DNA from 4 places in the Streptomyces sp. P1-3 genome. Region 4 is predicted to be linked to each of the others. Evidence: riboswitches for the same ligand, from Rfam matches in the RefSeq annotation. Region 4 holds a riboswitch; each other region holds the start of a gene.
The links. A riboswitch is a leader RNA that binds a small molecule or an ion and turns the genes downstream of it on or off. The one in region 4 is predicted to bind cobalamin.
Positions count from the first base shown of each region.

Region 1: linked by a shared signal. The riboswitch ahead of ACQUSR_RS26170 (cobalamin biosynthesis protein) and the one ahead of metE (5-methyltetrahydropteroyltriglutamate--homocysteine S-methyltransferase) in region 4 are both predicted to bind cobalamin.
Region 2: linked by a shared signal. The riboswitch ahead of ACQUSR_RS24070 (prenyltransferase/squalene oxidase repeat-containing protein) and the one ahead of metE (5-methyltetrahydropteroyltriglutamate--homocysteine S-methyltransferase) in region 4 are both predicted to bind cobalamin.
Region 3: linked by a shared signal. The riboswitch ahead of ACQUSR_RS10555 (ribonucleoside-diphosphate reductase subunit alpha) and the one ahead of metE (5-methyltetrahydropteroyltriglutamate--homocysteine S-methyltransferase) in region 4 are both predicted to bind cobalamin.

Region 1 is NZ_CP192512.1:6,127,742-6,132,943, reverse strand. It holds gene ACQUSR_RS26180 (inorganic phosphate transporter) at 90-1,373, shown strand; gene ACQUSR_RS26175 (hypothetical protein) at 1,403-1,654, shown strand; cobalamin riboswitch at 1,806-1,965, shown strand; gene ACQUSR_RS26170 (cobalamin biosynthesis protein) at 2,126-3,184, shown strand; gene ACQUSR_RS26165 (cobyric acid synthase) at 3,816-5,202, shown strand, end outside.
Region 2 is NZ_CP192512.1:5,656,576-5,661,777, reverse strand. It holds gene ACQUSR_RS24080 (aldehyde dehydrogenase) at 1-992, opposite strand, end outside; gene ACQUSR_RS24075 (MBL fold metallo-hydrolase) at 1,188-2,225, shown strand; cobalamin riboswitch at 2,289-2,426, shown strand; gene ACQUSR_RS24070 (prenyltransferase/squalene oxidase repeat-containing protein) at 2,581-3,879, shown strand; gene ACQUSR_RS24065 (SCO2322 family protein) at 4,302-5,018, shown strand; partial or broken gene ACQUSR_RS24060 (energy-coupling factor transporter transmembrane component T) at 5,123-5,202, shown strand, end outside.
Region 3 is NZ_CP192512.1:2,572,009-2,577,210, reverse strand. It holds gene ACQUSR_RS10560 (ribonucleotide-diphosphate reductase subunit beta) at 1-285, opposite strand, end outside; gene ACQUSR_RS10555 (ribonucleoside-diphosphate reductase subunit alpha) at 285-2,696, opposite strand; gene ACQUSR_RS10550 (hypothetical protein) at 2,701-2,847, shown strand; cobalamin riboswitch at 2,822-2,979, opposite strand; gene mctP (monocarboxylate uptake permease MctP) at 3,124-4,773, opposite strand; gene ACQUSR_RS10540 (DUF3311 domain-containing protein) at 4,770-5,042, opposite strand; gene ACQUSR_RS10535 (GntR family transcriptional regulator) at 5,153-5,202, opposite strand, start outside.
Region 4 is NZ_CP192512.1:653,243-658,444, forward strand. It holds gene ACQUSR_RS02880 (MMPL family transporter) at 1-209, opposite strand, end outside; gene metE (5-methyltetrahydropteroyltriglutamate--homocysteine S-methyltransferase) at 385-2,709, opposite strand; cobalamin riboswitch at 2,909-3,104, opposite strand; gene ACQUSR_RS02890 (3-hydroxybutyryl-CoA dehydrogenase) at 3,232-4,122, opposite strand; gene aceB (malate synthase A) at 4,119-5,202, opposite strand, start outside.

The DNA.
Region 1 (5,202 bases), 5.5 Mb from region 4:
TCACCGCCAGGCCTGCACCAGTTCACCTTCCGTTCACCCTGTGTCCCTACGGTCGCCGTGCCACTGACGCCGAACGATTGCCTGGGTGAATGGAACACATCACGCTTCTCATCGGGATCGTGATCATCACGGCCTTGGTGTTCGACTTTACGAACGGCTTCCACGACACCGCCAACGCCATGGCCACCACCATCTCCACGGGCGCGCTCAAGCCCAAGGTGGCGGTCGCGATGTCCGCGGTGCTGAACCTCGTCGGCGCCTTTCTCTCCGTCGAGGTCGCCGCGACCATCTCCAAAGGCATCATCGACGAATCCGGAATCCAACCCGAAGTGATCTTCGCCGGGTTGGTGGGTGCGATCATCTGGAACCTGCTGACCTGGCTCGCGGGTCTGCCCTCCAGCTCCTCGCACGCGCTGTTCGGCGGTCTGATCGGCGCGACCGTCGCCTCGGTCGGCTTCGGTGCCGTGCACGGCGAAGAGGTCGTCATGAAGGTCCTGATCCCGGCCGTCGCCGCGCCGGTCGTGGCGGGCCTCGCCACCGTGCTGGCGACCCGGCTGACCTACGCCGCGTCCCGGAAGACCGACCCCGAGGCCAGCGCCAAGGGCTACCGGGCCGGGCAGATCGCCTCGGCCGGGCTGGTCTCCCTGGCCCACGGCACCAACGACGCGCAGAAGACCATGGGTGTGATGACCCTGGCGCTGATCACCGGCGGCGCGCTGGCCCCGGACTCGGACCCGCCGCTGTGGGTCATCGCCTCGGCCGGTATCGCCATCGCGCTCGGTACGTACCTGGGCGGCTGGCGGATCATCCGCACGATGGGCAAGGGCATCACCGACATCCAGCCGCCGCAGGGCTTCGCCGCCCAGTCCGGCGCCGCGGTGACCATCCTGGCCTCCTCCCACATCGGGTTCGCGCTCTCCACCACCCAGGTCTGCTCCGGTGCCGTGATGGGCGCGGGGCTCGGCCGCAAGGGCGGCGTGGTGCGCTGGTCGACCGCGGGCCGGATGGCCGCCGCCTGGGCGCTCACCCTGCCGGCCGCCGGCCTGGTCGGTGCCGCGGCCGCGCTGCTGGCGAAGCAGGGCGACTGGGGCGTCACGGCCGTCGCGATCCTCGCCGGCGCCGCCTGCGCCGCGATCTGGGTGGCATCGCGCCGCAAGCCGGTGGACCACACCAACGTCAACGACACCGGTGTGAGCGAGACCGAGCCCGCGGGTGTCGTCACCACCGCGCTCCAGGCGGTCGCCCCGCCGCCGGCCGGGCCCGTGGCCCCGGCCGAACCCGCCGCCCCGACCGGCTCCGAGCAGCGGGCCGAGTTCACGGCGTCCGCCGAGCCGGCCGCCACCCCCGCCGCCCCCGCACAGGCCACGGCCTGACCGCCCGGCCAAGGTAAGGAAGCGCTTCCATGAACATCGACTGGGCAGCACTCGGCCAGGTCTTCGGCGTCAGCCTCGTGGTGACCGTGGCCATGGTCGGGGTCTTCACCCTCGGCATCGTCGGTACGTCCCGTAAGCCGCAGCCCGAGGGGCAGTCCGAGGTGGCGGCGGTGACCGCCTCCGGCGGCCCGTCCGTCCTCGCACGCACCCTCGGGTACGCCTGCTACGCGGTGTGCGCGGCGGTCGTCGCCTACGGCATCAACCTCATCGTCAACGGCTGACGGCCGCCCGCGCCGCAGCCCCTCGTGCCCCGGGACACCCGTCCCGGGGCACGGCCGTGTGCCGGGCCGAGGGCGAGTTTCCCAGGTCAAGGGTGAGTTGACGGCCGTTCCCGCAGCATGGTGGACTGCCGAGGCCAAACGGCGGCAGGAGAGGAAGCCGGTGCGAGTCCGGCGCGGTCCCGCCACTGTCACCGGGGAGCGCTCCCCCACCGTGAGCCGAGGTCACGGCTCGTCGGACGCGGCCGCCACGCGCGGTCGTCGTACGCGGGCTGGAAGGCCGGGGGAAGCGCCGATCCGGGAGCCAGGAGACTCTCACCGCCGGTTACGTCGAGCCAGGGCGCGGACCCTGAGTGAGGACACCACGCCATGCCCGGCACCGTCACGCCGCCGCCCGCAGCCGCGGCTCCCCCGACCCCGACATCCGGCGCCGCCTCCCGAGCGGCCCGACGAGGCGTGACGGCGGGCTGACCGATGCGTGCCGACCACGCCGTGTCCTTCGCGTGCGGCGCCGCCCTCGGCTTCGCCTGCGACCTGGCCGTCGGCGATCCGCGCCGCGGGCATCCCGTGGCCGCCTTCGGGCGGGCCGCCGCCGCCGTCGAGCGGCGGCTCTGGCGCGACCACCGCGGCTACGGGGCGCTCCACACGCTGCTGTGCGCGGGCGGCGCGACCGCCGGTGCCGCGCTGCTGGCCCGTGCCGTACGGCGGCCCGCCGCCGCCTCTTCCCTCTCTCCCGCCTCCCCCGCCGTACGGTCCCTGTCCAGGACCGCCGACATCGCGCTGACCGCCGCCGCCACGTGGGCCGTGCTGGGCGGTACGTCGCTGCGCCGCGAGGCCCTCGTCATCGGGAACGCGCTCGCCGCCGGCGACCTGGCCGCCGCCCGGGCGCGGCTGCCGCATCTGTGCGGGCGCGACCCGCAGGCACTGGACGGACAGCAGATCGCGCGCGCGGTCGTGGAGTCGGTGGCCGAGAACACCTCCGACGCGGTCGTGGGCGCCCTGGTGTGGGGGGCGATCGGCGGCGTACCGGGGCTGGTGGGCTTCCGTGCCGTCAACACCCTGGACGCGATGGTGGGCCACAAGTCGCCGCGCCACCGGCGGTTCGGCTGGGCGTCGGCCCGGCTGGACGACGTCGCCGGATGGCCGGGCGCCCGGCTCACGGCGGCGCTGGCCGCGGTCGCCGGACCGGATCCGCGCGGCGCCCGGCGGGTGTGGCGCGCGGACGGCGGTGCGCACCCGAGCCCCAACGCGGGCCCCGTCGAGGCGTCCTTCGCGGGGGCGCTGGGGGTGCGGCTGGGCGGCACCCTCGCCTACGGCGGCCGAGTGGAGCACCGACCCGTACTGAACGCCGAGGGGCGGCCGGTGGAGGTCGCCGACGTCGCGCGCGCGGCCCGGCTGTCGCGGCGGGTCGGGGTGCTGGCGCTGGCGACGTCCGTCGCGGGACGGCTGGCGGTCTGCGCCCTGCGGTCGGCCCTGTCCGGCGGCGGCCGGGGACCGGTACGGCCGAAGGCGGCTGGAACGGGGGCCGGATGAGCGGCCACGCGTACCAGGTCACCGGCGCCCGCGTCGGGCAGGCACACGGCGGGGCCGGCCTCTCCCGCCGGACGCGGCGACCGCGGGCAGCGGTCGCCCGGCCACGGTGCGAGGCGGCGAGCGGCCGCCGGGAAGGACGCGGCATGAGCGGCCCCGGCGACGCGGCGCGGTGCCGTCCCGAGCACCGCACAGGCGGCGGCAGCAGGTCGTACGCCGCCCCGTCGGCCAACGCGTACGCGCGGGCGCGGGCGGCCTCACGGTCCGCCCGTGATGGGGCGCGGCGCGCTCCTCACGCTCGCGCGATCCGACCCGGGCGCCCCGCGCAGCGGGGCGCGCCGTACGCCTCGTACGCGCCGTACGCCTCTTATACGCGCGCCGCGCAGGCGAACGCCGCGCTCACGCGGTACGCGGCCGGGCCGCGTGCCGCGATGCCGCGCCGGGCATGGTCTACCGCGGGCCACACCCCGCACGCAGCGCGGCCGGTGGCCGCTGGAAGGGGGACCCCTATGAGCGACGCACGCGCGGCCGCCGGGCAGCAGGTGCTGGGGATGGCCGCACCTCTGATCCCTCCTTGCCCGCCCTCGGGCAGGAGGGGCCCAGCGGGCGGAGAAGCGATTGAAGGAGACGCGGCATGAGCGGCGACCGAAGCCGCCTCGGTGGCGGACTGCTGGTCGCGGGGACGACCTCGGACGCGGGCAAGAGCGTGGTGACGGCGGGCATCTGCCGGTGGCTGGCCCGCAAGGGCGTGTCCGTGGCGCCGTTCAAGGCGCAGAACATGTCGCTGAACTCGTTCGTCACCCGCGACGGCGCCGAGATCGGGCGCGCCCAGGCGATGCAGGCCGCGGCCGCGCGCGTGGAGCCGAGCGCCCTGATGAACCCCGTCCTGCTCAAGCCGGGCGGCGACCGCAGCAGCCAGGTCGTGCTGCTGGGCAAGCCGGTGGGCGAGCTGAGCGCGCGCGGCTACCACAGCGGGCGGCAGGAGGCGTTGTTCGGCACCGTGACGGAGTGCCTGGAGGAGCTGCGCCGTACCCACGACGCGGTGATCTGCGAGGGCGCGGGCAGCCCCGCCGAGATCAATCTGCGGCGCACCGACATCGTCAACATGGGGATCGCGCGGGCCGCCTCGCTGCCCGTGGTGGTGGTCGGCGACATCGACCGGGGCGGGGTGTTCGCGTCCTTCTTCGGTACGACGGCGCTGCTGTCGCCCGAGGACCAGCGGCATGTCGCGGGCTATGTGGTGAACAAGTTCCGCGGCGACGTGACACTGCTGGAGCCGGGCCTGGACATGCTCCGCGACCTGACCGGGCGACCCACGCTCGGCGTGCTGCCGTACGCGCACGGGCTCGGCATCGACGAGGAGGACGGGCTGAGCGTGTCGATGCGCGGGGCGGTTCGGGAGAGCGTCGTCGCGCCGCCGCACGGCGCGGATGTGCTGCGGGTCGCGGTCGCCGCCGTCCCCCTGATGTCGAACTTCACGGACGTGGACGCGCTGGCCGCCGAACCCGGCGTGATCGTGCGGTTCGTGGACCGGCCGGAGGAGCTGGCCGACGCCGACCTGGTGGTGCTGCCCGGCACCCGCGGCACCGTGCGGGCGCTGGCGTGGCTGCGGGAGCGGGGCCTGGCCGACGCCGTCGTGCGGCGCGCCGCCGAGGGGCGGCCGGTGCTGGGCATCTGCGGCGGCTTCCAGATGCTCGCCGAGCGCATCGAGGACGACGTCGAGTCCAGGGCGGGGACGGTCGACGGGCTCGGCCTGCTGCCGGCACGGATCCGCTTCGCCGCCGAGAAGACCCTCGCGCGGCCCGTCGGCGCGGCCCTGGGCGAGCCGGTGGAGGGGTACGAGATCCACCACGGCGTCGCCGACGTGGGCGGCGGCGACGAGGCGTTCCTGGACGGCTGCCGGGTCGGGGCGGTGTGGGGGACGCACTGGCACGGCTCGCTGGAGAGCGACGGCTTCCGCCGGGCGTTCCTGCGGCGGGTCGCGGCGGACGCGGGCCGGGCGTTCGCCCCGGCGCCCGACA
Region 2 (5,202 bases), 5.0 Mb from region 4:
CCGACCTGGGTGGCCGGGTCGAACGGGTCGCCCACGACCAGCGCGGCGGCGGCGGCCGTGAGGCGTTCGGCGATCTCCGCGTAGTGGCCGCGCGGGGCGAGGATGCGGGTCTGGGCGACGCACGCCTGGCCGTTGTTCATCCACGCGTTGGGGACGATTCCGGCGACGGCGGCGTCCAGATCGGCGTCGGGCAGGATGACGGCGGCCGACTTGCCGCCCAGCTCCAGCGTCACCCGGGTCAGGTGGCGCGCGGCGACCTCCATGACCCGCCGGCCCGCCGCCACGGACCCGGTGAAGGACACCTTGTCGACGCCCGGGTGACCCACCAGGTACTCGCCGACCTCGGGGCCCGCGGGCAGGACGGACAGCACGCCGTCCGGCAGCCCCGCCTCGGCGGCGATCTCCGCGAGCAGGTACGAGTCGAGCGGGGCCTCCGGGGAGGGCTTGAGGATCACCGGGCAGCCTGCCAGCAGCGCGGGCGCGAGCTTGGCCGCGGCCACGAACTGCGGGGCGTTCCACGGCACGACGGCCGCCACCACCCCGACCGGCGCGCGCCGCACCAGCAGCGGCCCCAGGATGCCGGTTCGGCGCTCCTCGTAGCCGGCGTCACGGGCGACCGCTAGGGCCGCCTCCCACACCATCACCGCACCGAGCGCCTGGCCGAGGACGCTCCAGGAGTACGGGCTGCCGTTCTGGGCGGTGACGGTCCGGGCGATCTCCTCGTGCCGGGCGGCGATCGCGTCCTTGATCCGGGTGACGACCGCGATCCGCTCCTTGGGGTCGGTACGCGGCCAGGGGCCGGTGTCGAAGGCGGCGCGCGCGGCGGCGACCGCCCGGTCCACGTCCTCGCGGGTGGCGTGCGGTACGCGGCCGATGACCGCCTCGGTGTGCGGTGAGACGACCTCGATGACGTCCCGGCCCGCGGGTTCGGCCGGGGCGCCGCCGATGACGAGGTGGCCGTACTCGACACGACCGGTCGCGGGGTCCGTCATGGTGGGAACCTCCAGGGATTCGGCCGTCGCCCGGCTCCGGCTTCGACAATAACTGACGCTGCGTCAGAACTGATACCAGTTCTCGCTATAGTGGGCAACGGCCGTGCGGCGACAGGGGGTTCGGTGACCGGACACGCGGAAGGGCAAGCGGCGGGGCGGGCGGGATGGCGGGCCGACGGACCGGAGGCCCGCCGGGTGACCTCGCACGGCGGCGGCGTGTGGAGCATCCCGGTCCCGATCCCCGACAATCCGCTGGGCCACACCCTCGTCCACCTCCTGGACACCGATCGCGGCCCGGTCCTGATCGACACCGGCTGGGACGATCCGGCGGCCTGGGACGCGCTCACCACCGGCCTCACCGCCTGCGGCACGGCCGTGTCGGACATCCACGGCGTCCTCCTCACCCACCACCACCCCGACCACCACGGGCTCTCGGGCCGGGTGCGCGAGGCGTCCGGCGCGTGGCTGGCGATGCACGCCGCCGACGCGGCCGTGGTGCGTCGCACCTGCGCCGCCGCGCCCGGCCACTGGCTCGACTACCTCACCGACCGGCTGACCGCCGCCGGGGCACCCGAGGACCACCTCGCCCCGCTGCGCGCCGCCCGCGCCGCGGGACACGCCGGCGCCCTTCCCGGACTCGCCGCCGCGCTGCCCGACCGGCACATCACCCCGGGCGCCCTCCTCGATCTGCCCGGCCGCAGACTGCGGGCCGTATGGACACCGGGCCACACCCCGGGCCATGTCTGCCTGCACCTAGAGGAGCGGCACCCGGCGGGCGCGACGGGCAGCGGCCGGCTCTTCTCCGGCGACCACCTGCTCCCCGGCATCTCCCCGCACATCGGCCTCTACGAGGACCCGGACGACGGCGCGAACGCCGGCGAGGCCGACCCCCTCGGCGACTACCTCGACTCGCTCGGCCGCGTCGGCCGGCTCGGCCCGGCCGAGGTGCTCCCCGCCCACCAGCACCCGTTCACCGGCGCCGCCCGCCGCGTCGGCGAACTGCTCGACCACCACGCCGCGCGCCTGGACGGCGTACGGAACCTGCTGGCCACCCCGCACACGCCCTGGCAGCTCGCCGAGCGCATGCGCTGGAACCGCCCCTGGGCGGACATCCCGTACGGTTCGCGGAACATCGCGGTCGCGGAGGCGGAGGCGCACCTGCGGCACCTGGTGAAGCGGGGGCGGGCGGCGGCGGTGCCGGGCACCGACCCGGTCGCGTACCAGGCGCGGTGAGCCCCGCCCGCCGCCGGATGCCCCACCGCGCCCCGGATGAGGCGCCCGTTAAGGTGGGCGTGCACAACTTCATCCGTGACCGATCGGGGAAAGCCGGTGCGATTCCGGCGCTGACCCGCAACCGTGAGTACGGCCCGCGTCCGCCGGTGACGGCCGGCCTGCCGTACGAGCCGGAGCACCCGTCGGCCACGACGAAGGCTCCTGCGCACCGGTGGCCGCCGCGACCGGTGCGCGGCACCGTCGAGGTCTGCGGAGCTGAGCCCGGTGCCACCATGTGCGTGTCGCGCGCGGGTGGAGGACCGTGCCCCCAGCTGCGTGCGGAACACCCCCGAACACACATCGAGAGGCACCGTCCATGAACGTACGCCGCAGCGCCGCGGCCCTGGCCGTCTCCGTCGTCCTCGGCGCGGCCACCGCCCCGGCCGCGTTCGCCGACGACGCGCCCTCCCCGAAGCCGTCCGCGCTTCCGCAGGGCCTGTACGGGACCAAGGACCCCACGTACGACGGTGTATGGCGGCAGTCCCTGGCGCTGCTCGCCCAGGACGCGGTCGGTGTCACCCCGGCGGCGTCGGGCGTGAAGTGGCTGGCCGGGCAGCAGTGCGCCGACGGCGGCTTTGTGTCTTTCCGGCACGAGACCGCCACCCCGTGCGCGGCGAAGAATGCCGACAGCAACGCCACCGCGGCCGCCGTGCAGGCGCTCGCCGCGGTCGGTGGGCACGGCGCGGCCGTCGAGAAGGGCATCGGCTGGCTGAAGAAGAACCAGAACGAGGACGGCGGCTGGGGCGTGAACCCCGGCAGCCCCAGCGACGCCAACTCCACGGCCGTGGCCATCGGCGCGTTCGCCGCCGCCCGGCAGGACCCGGCGAAAACCGCCTCAGCGAAGGGCGGGAAGACCCCGTACGACGCGCTGCTGGCGCTGCGGCTGGGCTGCGACGCGAAGAAGGACGCGCGCGGGGCGTTCGCGTACCAGCCCAAGAAGGGCGAACTGGAGCCCAATGACGTGGCCACCGTGGCCGCCGCGCTCGGCGCCACCGGCCAGGGCTTCGTGTTCGAGCCGGTCGGCAGGGACGACGACGAGGCGGTCGAGCCGCTGGAGTGCGGGGCGGACGCCGACAAGAGCGACACGAAGGCCAAGGGCGCGGACGCGGCGGAGGACGCCGCCGACGCGGCCGACGCGTACCTGGCCGCCAAGCTGGCCGGGAACGACCAGCACCTGATGGCCCCCGCCATGCCCGGCCAGGACCCCGCGCCCGACCTCGGCGGCACCGCGGACGCGGTCCTCGCGCTGGCGGCGGGCGAGCACCGGACCGCGGCCGCCAAGCCGCTCGCCTGGCTCCAGAGCAAGGACAGCGGGGCGGTCGCGTGGGCGAAGGGCGACCCGGGCGCGCTGGCCAAGCTGGTCCTGGCCACCCGCGCGGCCGGTGGGGACCCGAGCGACTTCGGCGGCACGGACCTGGTGCGGGAACTGAACGCCACCGGCCCCAAGCCGGCGGCCGCGTCGGACCACTCCGGCACGCAGAAGCAGGCCGACGAGGACGAGAAGAAGGACGAGGGCGACAGCCCCTTCGGCCTGTGGTGGTTCATCGGCGTGTGCGCCGTCGCGGGCATCGGCATCGGCTTCCTGCTCAGCGGCCGGAAGAAGCAGCAGCTCTGATGGCTGTACGGTCCGTGGCGCGGCGTCCGTACGGGCGGGCGGCCCTGCTCGCGCGGCGTGCGCCGGAGGGCCGGGGCGTAACGGCGGAGCCGGGCGTGACGGCTGGGCGAGACGTACCCGCTGGGGTGGGCATACCCGTTGGGCTGGGCGTACCCGCCGGGCCGGGCATAGCCGCTGGGCTAGGCGTACCCGCTGGGCCGGGGGTGCTGGCCGGGAGGGTCGTAGCCGCTGGGCGGGGCGCACCGGCCGGGCCGGGCGTACCCGCTGAGCTAGGCGTACCAGCCGGGCCGGGCGTACCCGCTGAGCTAGGCGTACCGGCCGGGCCGGGCGTACCCGCTGGGCAGGACATCCCGGCCTGGCCGGGCACGCAGCTCAGGCGGGGCGCGGCGCCGACCAGGCGGCGGGTCCCGGCCAGGCCGGGGGTGCCCGCCGGGCGAGGAGCCCTCGCCCGGCTGGCCGCGCTGGCCTCGTCGCTGTGCGCCGGGCTGCTGATCGCCGTCCTGGGCGCCGCCCCCGCGCACGCCCAGGGCTACCGCTACTGGTCGTTCTGGGAGCGGGACGGCGGGGAGTGGACATACGCCACCCAGGGGCCGTCGACCGCGCGGCCGGACGACGGGGACACCATCGGCTTCCGGTTCGCCGTCAGCGAGGACTCCGGGAACGCCGCCCAGCCGCGCGGCGCCCCCGACTTCGACGCGATCTGCGCCCGCACCCCGGCCAAGGGCGGCGCCAAGCGGGTCGCCGTCGTCATCGATTTCGGTACGGCGGCCCACGCGCGCGGCGGCGAGACCCCGCCCCCGGCCCGTGCCGAATGCGCGCGGGTCCGCGGTGGGGCGAGTGCGGCGGAGGCGCTCGCGGCCGTCGCGAAGCCGCTGCGCTACGACTCGTCCGCGCTGCTGTGCGCCATCGCCGACTACCCGCGCTCCGGCTGCGCGGAGCAGGCGGACGGCTCCGGTTCCGGAGGCGAGGACGGGGACGGGGCGGCGACGGGCACGGCCCGTCCGGAGCGGTCCGGCGAGCGCGCCGACGGCGATGACGACGGCGGCGAAGGGCCGTCGACCGGCCTGATCGGCGGGGCCGCCGCCGTGGTCGCGCTCGGCGCGGCCGCGTGGTGGCAGACCCGCCGCCGGCGCGGATGACCGCCGAACGACCGCACGCGCGGCGGCCCGACAGCGACCCGGGTGCGCTGCCGGACCACGGCGAGGGGACCCCGGCCGGACACGGCGGCGACCCGGTCCGGCGGATGCGGGCCGCCGTGGCGCGGCTGCGGGCTCCGGAGGGCTCGCGGCGCGATGCCCTGCACGCGGGCGCCTGGTGGCTGTG
Region 3 (5,202 bases), 1.9 Mb from region 4:
GGGGGAGTTGATGTGCTTGTACAGCGTGAGCACGAGGTTGTTCGCCACGATCGAGTCACCGGTGGCGAAGAACGCGACCAGCCGCCCGATCAGGTGCTGCTCGCCCGGCGAGAGCTTGGCGAGGTCGGCCACGTCGGAGTGGAGGTCGACCTCCTCCACGGTCCAGGTGTTCTTGATCGCGTCGCGGTAGCGGTCGTAGAAGTCCGGGTACCGCATCGGCCGCAGGGTGAGCTCGAAGCCCGGGTCCAGGAGGTTTTTCGAACGGCTTTCTGGGGTGTTGCTCATTACTGGCAGGCCTCGCAGGACTCGGGGTTTTCCAGGGAGCAGGCGATCGCCTCGGCGTCGGGCGTGGCCTGCTGGGCGGGGATCGGGGCGGCCGCGGTGGCCCCGTTGGCGCGCGCGGACTGTGCGATCCGGGTCGCCGGGCGCGAACGCAGGTAGTACGTGGTCTTGATCCCCTGCTTCCAGGCGTACGCGTACATCGAGCTGAGCTTGCCGATGGTGGGCGACGCCATGAAGAGGTTGAGCGACTGGCTCTGGTCGAGGTACGGGGTGCGCGCGGCGGCCATGTCGATCAGCGCGCGCTGCGGCACCTCCCACGCCGTGCGGTACAGGTCGCGGATGTCCTGCGGCACCCAGCCGAAGTCCTGGACCGAGCCGTTGGACTCGCGCAGCGCCTCGCGGGTCTGCGCGTCCCACACGCCGAGCCGCTTCAGGTCGTCCACCAGGTAGGAGTTGACCTGGAGGAACTCACCGCTGAGCGTCTCGCGCTTGAAGAGGTTGGAGACCTGCGGCTCGATGCACTCGTAGACGCCCGCGATGGACGCGATGGTCGCCGTCGGGGCGATGGCCAGCAGCAGCGAGTTCCGCATGCCGGAGGTGGACATCCGCGTGCGGAGCGCCTCCCACCGCTCGGGCCACGTCATCTGCGCGTCGGCGTAGTGGTCGGGGTGCAGCACGCCGCGTGCGGTGCGGGTCGCCGACCAGGCGGGGTGCGGGCCGTGCCGCTCGGCGAGGTCGCAGGACGCCTCGTACGCCGCGAGCATGATGCGCTCGGAGATCTTGGTCGACAGCGCCTTGGCCTCGGCGGAGTCGAAGGGCAGCCGCAGCCGGAAGAACACGTCCTGAAGGCCCATCAGACCCAGGCCCACCGGCCGCCAGCGGGAGTTGGAGGCCCCGGCCTCTTCCGTGGGGTAGAAGTTGATGTCCACCACGCGGTCGAGGAAGGTGACGGCCGTACGGACCGTGCGGTCCAGCTTCTCCCAGTCCATGTCGCCGTCCGCGCCCAGGTGCGCGGCCAGGTTGACCGAGCCCAGGTTGCACACGGCCGTCTCGCCGTCGTCGGTGACCTCCAGGATCTCGGTGCACAGGTTGGAGGAGTGGACGACCTTGCCGGGCTCGGCGGTCTGGTTGGCGGTGCGGTTGGCGGCGTCCTTGAACGTCATCCAGCCGTTGCCGGTCTGCGCGAGCGTCCGCATCATCCGCGCGTACAGCTGCCGGGCGGAGACGGTCTTGATGGCCTTGCCCTCGGCCTCGGCCTTGCGGTACGCCTCGTCGAACCGCTCGCCCCACAGGTCGACCAGCTCGGGAGTGTCGGACGGGGAGAACAGCGACCAGTCGGCGTCGGCCTCGACCCGGCGCATGAACTCGTCCGGGATCCAGTGCGCGATGTTGAGGTTGTGGGTGCGGCGGGCCTCCTCACCGGTGTTGTCCCGCAGCTCCAGGAACTCCTCGATGTCCGCGTGCCAGGTCTCCAGGTAGACGCAGGCCGCGCCCTTGCGGCGACCGCCCTGGTTGACGGCGGCGACCGAGGCGTCGAGGGTCCGCAGGAACGGCACGATGCCGTTGGAGTGCCCGTTCGTGCCTCGGATCAGTGACCCGCGGGCCCGGATGCGGGAGTACGACAGGCCGATGCCGCCGGCGTGCTTCGACAGCCGCGCCACCTGGTGGTAGCGGTTGTAGATCGAGTCCAGCTCGTCCAGCGGCGAGTCCAGCAGATAGCAGGACGACATCTGCGGGTGGCGGGTGCCGGAGTTGAACAGGGTGGGGGAGCTGGGCAGGTACGACAGCGTGCTGGTCAGCCGGTACAGCTCGCAGACGTCCTCCAGGGCCCGGTCCGAGAGGTCCTCGGCCAGCCCGCAGGCCACGCGCAGCAGGAAGTGCTGCGGGGTCTCGACCACCTGACGGGTGATGGGGTGGCGCAGCAGGTAGCGGCTGTGCAGGGTGCGCAGGCCGAAGTAGCCGAAGCGGTCGTCGGCGCCGTCGGCCAGCGTCTTGTCGACCAGGGTGTCCAGGCGGGCGGCGTGGGTCCGTACGAAGGCGGCCGTGGAGTCGGCGATCAGGCCCTCGCGGTGGCCCACCTCGACGGAGGCGGAGAAGGAGACCGCGCCCTGCCCGGCCGCCTCCTCGGCGATGGCGAGGGTCAGCAGCCGGGCGGCGAGCCGGGAGTACTCCGGTTCCTCGGAGATCAGGCCGGCGGCGGCCTCGGTGGCCAGGGCCCGCAACTCCGCCTCGTCGGACCCGGCGTGCCGGCCGCGCAGCGCGGCGGCGGCGACCTTGCCGGGGTCGGTGGCGGGAAGATCCGCGGTGAGATCGGTCAGGGTACGCAACAGGGCGGTTCCGGGCGCGTCGGTGGCGGCCGCGGAGCCCTTGGAGTCCTGGGCCGCTGAAACCGGATCGGCGGGCGCGATGGTCACGGAAGTGCTCTCCCTCGCTCGGCTGGGGGGCCAGGAGGGGTGGTGCGCGATGGGCGCATACGGGCGTGCCGTACCGGAGCAGGGCATGCCGCGCAGCGTCCACCGGCCCAACCCGCGAGGCCCGGACGTGTTCGAGGCCGTCGGCAGGTAGTCGGACTTCACGCGCACGCAAAAGCACACACGTACACCGTTGCGGGACAGTTCCGGATTCGCGCCGGATTCCCCTGCGGCGACAGCGAGGATGAGCATACATCTTGTGTTGACTGCCGCACGCGCCACCACATGTTGTGTCACTCGGTTTGAGCTTTCGCACGAATGTGCTATATCGGGAGGCTGTTGGAGGCGTACGCCGGCATGCGGAAGGGGCGCGGCGAGAGCGCCACGCCCCTGTCCTCCACGCTACCTCGCGGCTGTGCGCCGTGCGCCGTCAGTGTCCGCCCGGCGTCTTCACCGGCGCCGCCCCGGCCGCCTCCACGGCCGGCTCGGCCTTGGCGCGCGGGTCGCCCGCGTCCGCCGTGTAGTCCTCGGGGGAGGTCTCGTCGATGCCGTCGGGCGCCTTCAGGGCCCGCAGGACGACGGTCAGGGCGACCGTGACGGCCACGTTCAGGACGAAGGCGGTCAGGCCGATGTAGCCGATCTCACCAATGCCCGGGATCTCCTTCTGGCTGCCGCCGAAGTGCTTCTGGGTGGGGCTGGCCACGCCGTACGCCGCGACCGTGCCGTAGACCATGCCGACCGCCCACCCCGCGAGCAGCGCCCAGCGGTGGAACCAGCGGGTGAACAGACCGCCCACCAGTGCCGGGAAGGTCTGCAGGATCCAGATCCCGCCCAGTAGCTGGAAGTTGATCGCCACCGTCTTGTCCATGGTCAGGACGAAGGCCAGCGCGCCCACCTTGACCAGCAGGGAGACCAGCTTGGAGACCTTCGTCTCCTGCTCCGGGGTGGCGTCGGGCTTGAGGAAGTCCTTGTAGATGTTGCGGGTGAACAGGTTCGCCGCGGCGATCGACATGATCGCGGCCGGCACCAGCGCGCCGATGCCGATCGCGGCGAACGCCACGCCCGCGAACCAGTCCGGGAACATGTCCTCGAACAGCTGCGGGATGGCGAGCTGCCCGTTCTCCACCTTCACGCCCGCCGCGATCGCCATGAAGCCCAGCAGCGCCAGCAGTCCGAGCATCAGCGAGTACAGCGGCAGGATGGTGGTGTTGCGGCGGATCACCTCACGGCTGCGGCTGGAGAGCGTCGCGGTGATGGAGTGCGGGTACATGAACAGCGCCAGCGCGGAGCCGAGCGCCAGCGTCGCGTACGCCCACTGCGAGGCCTCCGGTGGCGCCAGTGCGCCGCGTGGCTTCCCGGTCGCCTCGTTCGGCTGCGAGAACGCCTCCCCGGCCTTGGCGAAGATGTCGTCGAAGCCGCCCAGCTTGATCGGGATGTAGATGATCGCCACCACGATGACGATGTAGATCAGGGTGTCCTTGACGAAGGCGATCAGCGCGGGCGCGCGCAGCCCGGAGGAGTAGGTGTACGCCGCGAGCACGCCGAAGGCGATGAGCAGCGGCAGGTCCTTGATGAACCAGTTGGTGTCCTCGCCGCCACCGACGCCCATCACGTCCAGCACCGCCTGGATGCCGACGAGCTGCAGCGCGATATAGGGCATCGTGGCGAGGATGCCGGTGACCGCGACGGCCAGCGACAGCCCCTTGGAGCCGAAGCGGCCGCGGACGAAGTCCGAGGTGGTGACGTACCCGTGCTTGTGCGACACGGACCACAGGCGGGGCAGGAAGGTGAAGATCAGCGGATAGACGAGGATCGTGTACGGGACGGCGAAGAAGCCGGCCGCGCCCGCCGCGTACACCGCGGCCGGGACCGCGACGAAGGTGTACGCGGTGTACAGGTCGCCGCCCAGCAGGAACCAGGTGATCCAGGTGCCGAAGCTGCGCCCGCCCAGACCCCACTCGTCGAGGTTGTCGGCGTTCTCGGCCGCCCGCCAGCGCGCGGCCATGAAGCCCATGACGGTGACGGCCAGGAAGAAGACGATGAAGACGGTGAGTGCCACGCCGTTCACTCCGTCGTTCACTTCGCCGCACCCCCCTCGCGGGACGCGCGCAGCGCCCGCTGCTCACGGCGGACCAGGACGTACGCGATCGCCGTCAGCCCGGTCGAGATCAGCACCCACAGCATCTGGTACCAGTAGAAGAAGGGGATCCCGAACGCCTTGGGGTCGACCTTCGCGTACGAGCCGACCCACAGCATCGCGACGAACGGCGTGACCAGGCAGAGACCGATCACCACACGCGAGGGTGTGACGACCGGTCTGATGCCTTGTGTACCGGGTTTTTCGGACATGCGGCGGCTCCGCCCCCTCGTTGATCACCTGCGGTAATGCGCACGAAATCTAGGCCAGGGGTACGACGCCCGTCACTACCTGTCCGTATATCGGTATGACAAACAAATGGTCAGCCGTTGGGCCGCTGAAGCCGCGCGACGAACTTGTAGCGGTCGCCGC
Region 4 (5,202 bases):
TGCGACTGCGTGCCGGACAGCGTGAAGTCGTCCGAGTACTCGCCCCCGTGCGCCCGGTCCAGTACCTGGAGTCCCGCGAGGGCGGCCAGCCAGAGGACGATGACGGTTACGAAGTGGCGGGCGCACCACTCGCCGATGCGCCGCAACCCGCCCTTCGGCCGCGGTGCACCGGATGTGGCCCGCTCACGCGGAGGCTGTGGCGCCCGCATGCGAGCATTCAATGCCCGCCCTGCCGGTCGCCGCACCCCGTCACCGGAGAACGGGTGAAAGGGAGGCGGCGACCGGGTGGGATCTTCACGGCTTGCCGCGGCCGCGGCCGGGGCGGACAAAGCGCGCGTCCGTCCCGGCCGCTGTCATCTCAGGAGGCCGCGGCGGGCAAGCACCTCAGGACGTCGTGGCGGGCAGGCCGTCCCGGACGTCGCGGGCCGCCGTCACCATGTTCTCCAGCGAGGCCCGTACCTCGGGCCAGCCGCGGGTCTTCAGCCCGCAGTCGGGGTTGACCCACAGCCGCTCGGCGGGAATGGCGTCGAGCCCCTTGCGCAGCAGGGCCGCGGCCTCGGCCGTGGTCGGGACGCGCGGGGAGTGGATGTCGTAGACACCGGGGCCGGCCTCGCGGTGGTAGCCGGACGTCGCGAGTTCCCGGGCCACCTGCATGTGGGAGCGGGCGGCCTCCAGGCTGATGACGTCGGCGTCGAGGTCGTCGATGGCCTGGAGGATGTCGCCGAACTCGGCGTAGCACATGTGGGTGTGGATCTGGGTGTCCGGGCGGACCCCGCTGGTGGTCAGGCGGAACGCCTCGGTGGCCCATTCCAGGTACGCCGGACGGTCGGCCGCGCGCAGCGGCAGCGTCTCGCGCAGCGCGGGCTCGTCCACCTGGATCACCGAGGTGCCGGCCGCTTCGAGGTCGCCGACCTCGTCCCGCAGGGCGAGTGCGACCTGGCGGGCGGTGTCGCCCAGCGGCTGGTCGTCGCGGACGAAGGACCAGGCCAGCATGGTGACGGGGCCGGTGAGCATGCCCTTGACCGGGCGGTCGGTGAGTGACTGGGCGTACGTCGTCCAGCGCACCGTCATCGGTTCGGGGCGAGAGATGTCGCCGGCCAGGATCGGCGGCCGGACGTAGCGGGTGCCGTAGGACTGGACCCAGCCGTGCCGCGTGGCGAGGTAGCCCGTCAGCTGCTCGGCGAAGTACTGCACCATGTCGTTGCGTTCGGGCTCGCCGTGCACCAGGACGTCGATCCCGGCCTTCTCCTGGAAGGAGAGGACCTCCCGGATCTCGTCCCTGATGCGCTCCTCGTAGGCGGCGGTGTCGATGCGTCCGGCGCGCAGGTCGGCGCGGGCGGCACGCAGGTCGGTGGTCTGCGGGAAGGAGCCGATGGTGGTCGTGGGCAGGAGGGGCAGGCGGAGGTGGGCGCGCTGGGCGGCCGCCCGTTCGGCGTACGACTGCGAGCGGCGGCCGTCGGCGTCGGTGACGGCCGCGGCGCGGGCGCGCACCGCCGGGTCGCGGGTGAGCGCGGAGCCCGCGCGGGAGGCCAGGCTGGCACGGTTGGCGGCGAGTTCCGCCGCGATGGTGTCGGTGCCCCGCGCCAGGCCGCGGGCGAGGGTGACGATCTCGGAGGTCTTCTGGCGGGCGAAGGCGAGCCAGCGGGCGACCTGCGGATCGATGTCGCGCTCGGCGGTGGCGTCCAGCGGGACGTGCAGCAGGGAGCAGGAGGCGGACACGTCGACCTGGCCGGCGAGGCCGAGGAGCGTGCCGAGGGTGGACAGGGACTTCTCGAAGTCGTTGATCCAGATGTTGCGGCCGTTGACGACACCGGCGACCAGGCGCTTGCCGGGCAGCCCGCCGACGGCGGCGAGGTCGTCGAGGTTGGCGGCGGCGGATTCGGTGAAGTCGAGGGCCAGTCCGTCGACCGGCGCCTTGGCCAGGACGGGCAGGGCTTCGCCGAGCCGGTCGAAGTAGGAGGCGACCAGCAGCTTCGGGCGGTCGGCGAGGCCGCCCAGGTCCCGGTAGGCGCGGGCGGCGGCGTTCAGCTCGGCCGGGCTGCGGTCCTGGGCCAGGGCGGGTTCGTCGAGCTGCACCCATTCGGCGCCGGCCGCGCGCAGGTCGGCGAGCACCTCGGCGTACACCGGAAGGAGCCGGTCGAGGAGCGTCAGCGGGACGAAGTCCGCCGCGGCGCCGGGGGCGGGCTTGGCCAGCAGGAGGTAGGTGACGGGTCCGACCAGTACCGGCCGTGCGGCCGCCCCGAGGGCGAGGGCCTCCTTCAACTCGGCGACCTGCTTGGTGGAGTCGGCGGTCAAGACGGTGTCAGGACCGAGTTCGGGCACCAGGTAGTGGTAGTTGGTGTCGAACCACTTGGTCATCTCCAGCGGCGCCACGTCCTGGGTGCCGCGGGCCATCGCGAAGTACCCGTCGAGTGCGTCCGCCTCGACGGCGGCGCGGTGCCGGGCGGGAATCGCGCCGACCATGACGCTGGTGTCCAGGACGTGGTCGTAGTACGAGAAGTCGCCCGTCGGCACCTCGTGGACGCCGGCGTCGGCCAACTGCCGCCAGTTCGACCGGCGCAGGGCGGCGGCGCACTCCCGGAGGGCGTCGGCGCTGACGCGGCCCTTCCAGTAGCCCTCGACGGCCTTCTTCAGTTCCCGGTTCGGGCCTTGCCGGGGGTAGCCGTACACGGTGGCCCGTGCTGCCGCGGCTGCGGACTTCGCTGTCACGGAACTCTCCTTCGCGAGCGTGTCTCCTGACAGATCCCGGTACGGGACGAGGGCGCGAAGGGATGGCGAGCGAGGCGGAAACCGCACCACGATCGGTGTGCGTCCGCCCGCTGTGGACTCCCCCGGACTGCGTCCGGGAGTACCGCCGACCCGCCCTCGAGGTCACCGAGATCTCCGCGCGCGATCGGTCGCGCGCGGGCAACGGGCAGGTCTTCGGACTCGCGGGCGCTTCCGCCCGTGAAGGGCGGACACCTACTGGCCGTCGCTTCCCAGACCCGGCCGGGTCCAGTGCGTGTGACGGCGGTCGTTCCCGCTCACCGCTGCGGGGCAGTCCCGGATTCCCACCGGGTTCCCTCTTACGACGCGCCTGCCTGGCGGGCAGGGCGAACCAGCTGCATCCGCCAGCCTAGCGCCGGACGGAACGTCAGCGCAGCGGGGGCGTGGAGCAGGTCGGTCGCCCGCTCCACGCCCCGCCCCGCGGCGGCCCGGGTTCCCTCGGCCCCGGCCCCGGCCCAGGGCCCCTCAGCCCCGGTCGTAGGTGTGGAATCCCCGGCCCGTCTTCCGCCCGAGCAGCCCCGCCTCGACCATCCGCTGGAGCAGCGGCGGCGGGGCGTAGAGGGGCTCCTTGAACTCGCCGTACAGGGACTCCGCGATGGCGGCGACCGTGTCGAGGCCGATCAGGTCGGCCAGCTTGAGCGGTCCCATCGGGTGGGCGCAGCCCAGCTCCATGCCGGCGTCCACGTCGGCGGCGGTGGCGAAGCCGGATTCGGCCATCCGGATCGCCGCGAGGAGGTAGGGGATGAGCAGGGCGTTGACGACGAACCCTGATCGGTCCTGGGAGCGGATCGCGGTCTTGCCGAGCGTCGCGGTGGCGAAGTCCTCGGCGGTACGGACCGTTTCGGCGCTCGTGTGCAGTGAGGTGACGATCTCCACCAGCGGCATGACGGGCACCGGGTTGAAGAAGTGCAGGCCCAGCACGCGGTCGGCGCGCTGGGTCGCCATGCCGAGGCGCATCACGGGGATGGCGGAGGTGTTCGTGGCCAGCACCGCCTCCGGATCCTCGACGATCTTGTCGAGGGCGGCGAAGATCCCGGTCTTCACGTCCGCGTTCTCCACGGCGGCCTCGACGACGAGCTGCCGGTCGGCCAGGTCGTCGAGGCTGCCGGTGAAGACGAGCCGGGCAAGCGCGTCCTCGGCGCGGACGCGGTCCAGTCTGCCGCGCCGGACGGCGCGTTCGAGGGAGGCGGCCACGCGTTCCCGGGCCCCGCGGGCCGCCGCGGCGTCCGCCTCGCAGACCACGGTGTCGAGCCCGGCGCGGGCGCAGACCTCCGCGATGCCGGCGCCCATCTGGCCGCCGCCGACCACGCCGACCCGCTGGACGGACCCGCTCACGGTCTGGAGGGAGGCGCTCATGACCGCACCTCCGGCCGGCGGACGAGGTGGCGCGCGTAGGCGTCGGGGGTGAAGAACGCCGGAAGTTCCTTCGCCAGCGCGGTGCGTTCGAGGATGCCCCGGGCCTCCGCGGCGCGCGCGTCGGGTCGTTCTCGTTCCAGGGCCGCGCGCTCGGTGTCGAGCAGCCGCAGCACGGTGTCGCGGTCGGCGGCGCCGTGGCGTACCCACTGCCAGATCTGGCAGCGGGCGATCTCCGCGGTCGCGGCGTCCTCCATGAGCCCGTGGAGCGCGACGGCGCCGCTGCCGCGCAGCCAGGCGTCGAAGTAGCGCAGGGCGACGGCGATGTTCGCGCGGATGCCTTCGGGCGTCGGCGGGCCGCTGACGCGGCGGACGGCCAGCAGGTCGGCGGCGGTCACCTCCACATCGTCGCGGGTGCGTTCGATCTGGTGGGGCCGGTCGCCCAGCACTCCGTCGAAGACGTCGCGGCAGACGGGGACGAGGCCGGGGTGGGCCACCCAGGAGCCGTCGAAGCCGTCCTCGGCCTCGCGCTCCTTGTCCAGGCGCACCGTGGCGAGAGCCGCCTCGTTGGCCTGCGCGTCGCGGCTGGGGACATGGGCGGCCATGCCGCCGATCGCGTGGGCGCCCCGCTTGTGGCAGGTTCGTACCAGCAGTTCGGTGTAGGCGCGCATGAACGGCGCGGTCATGGTGACCTTCGCCCGGTCCGGGAGGACGAAGTCGGGGCGGTGCGCGAAGTTCTTGATCAGGCTGAAGAGGTAGTCCCAGCGGCCCGCGTTCAGCCCGGCGGAGTGCTCGCGCAGTTCGTAGAGGATCTCCTCCATCTCGCAGGCGGCGGTGATGGTCTCGATGAGGACGGTGGCCCGGATGGTGCCGCGCGGGATGCCGAGCAGGTCCTGGGCGATGACGAAGACGTCGTTCCACAGGCGGGCTTCGTAACGGTTCTCCAGCTTGGGCAGGTAGAAGTACGGGCCGTGGCCGGCGTCGATCTGCCGCTGGGCGCAGTGGAAGAAGTACAGCCCGAGGTCGACGAGTGAGGCGGGCACGGGGCGGCCGTCGATGAGCAGGTGCTGCTCGGTGAGGTGC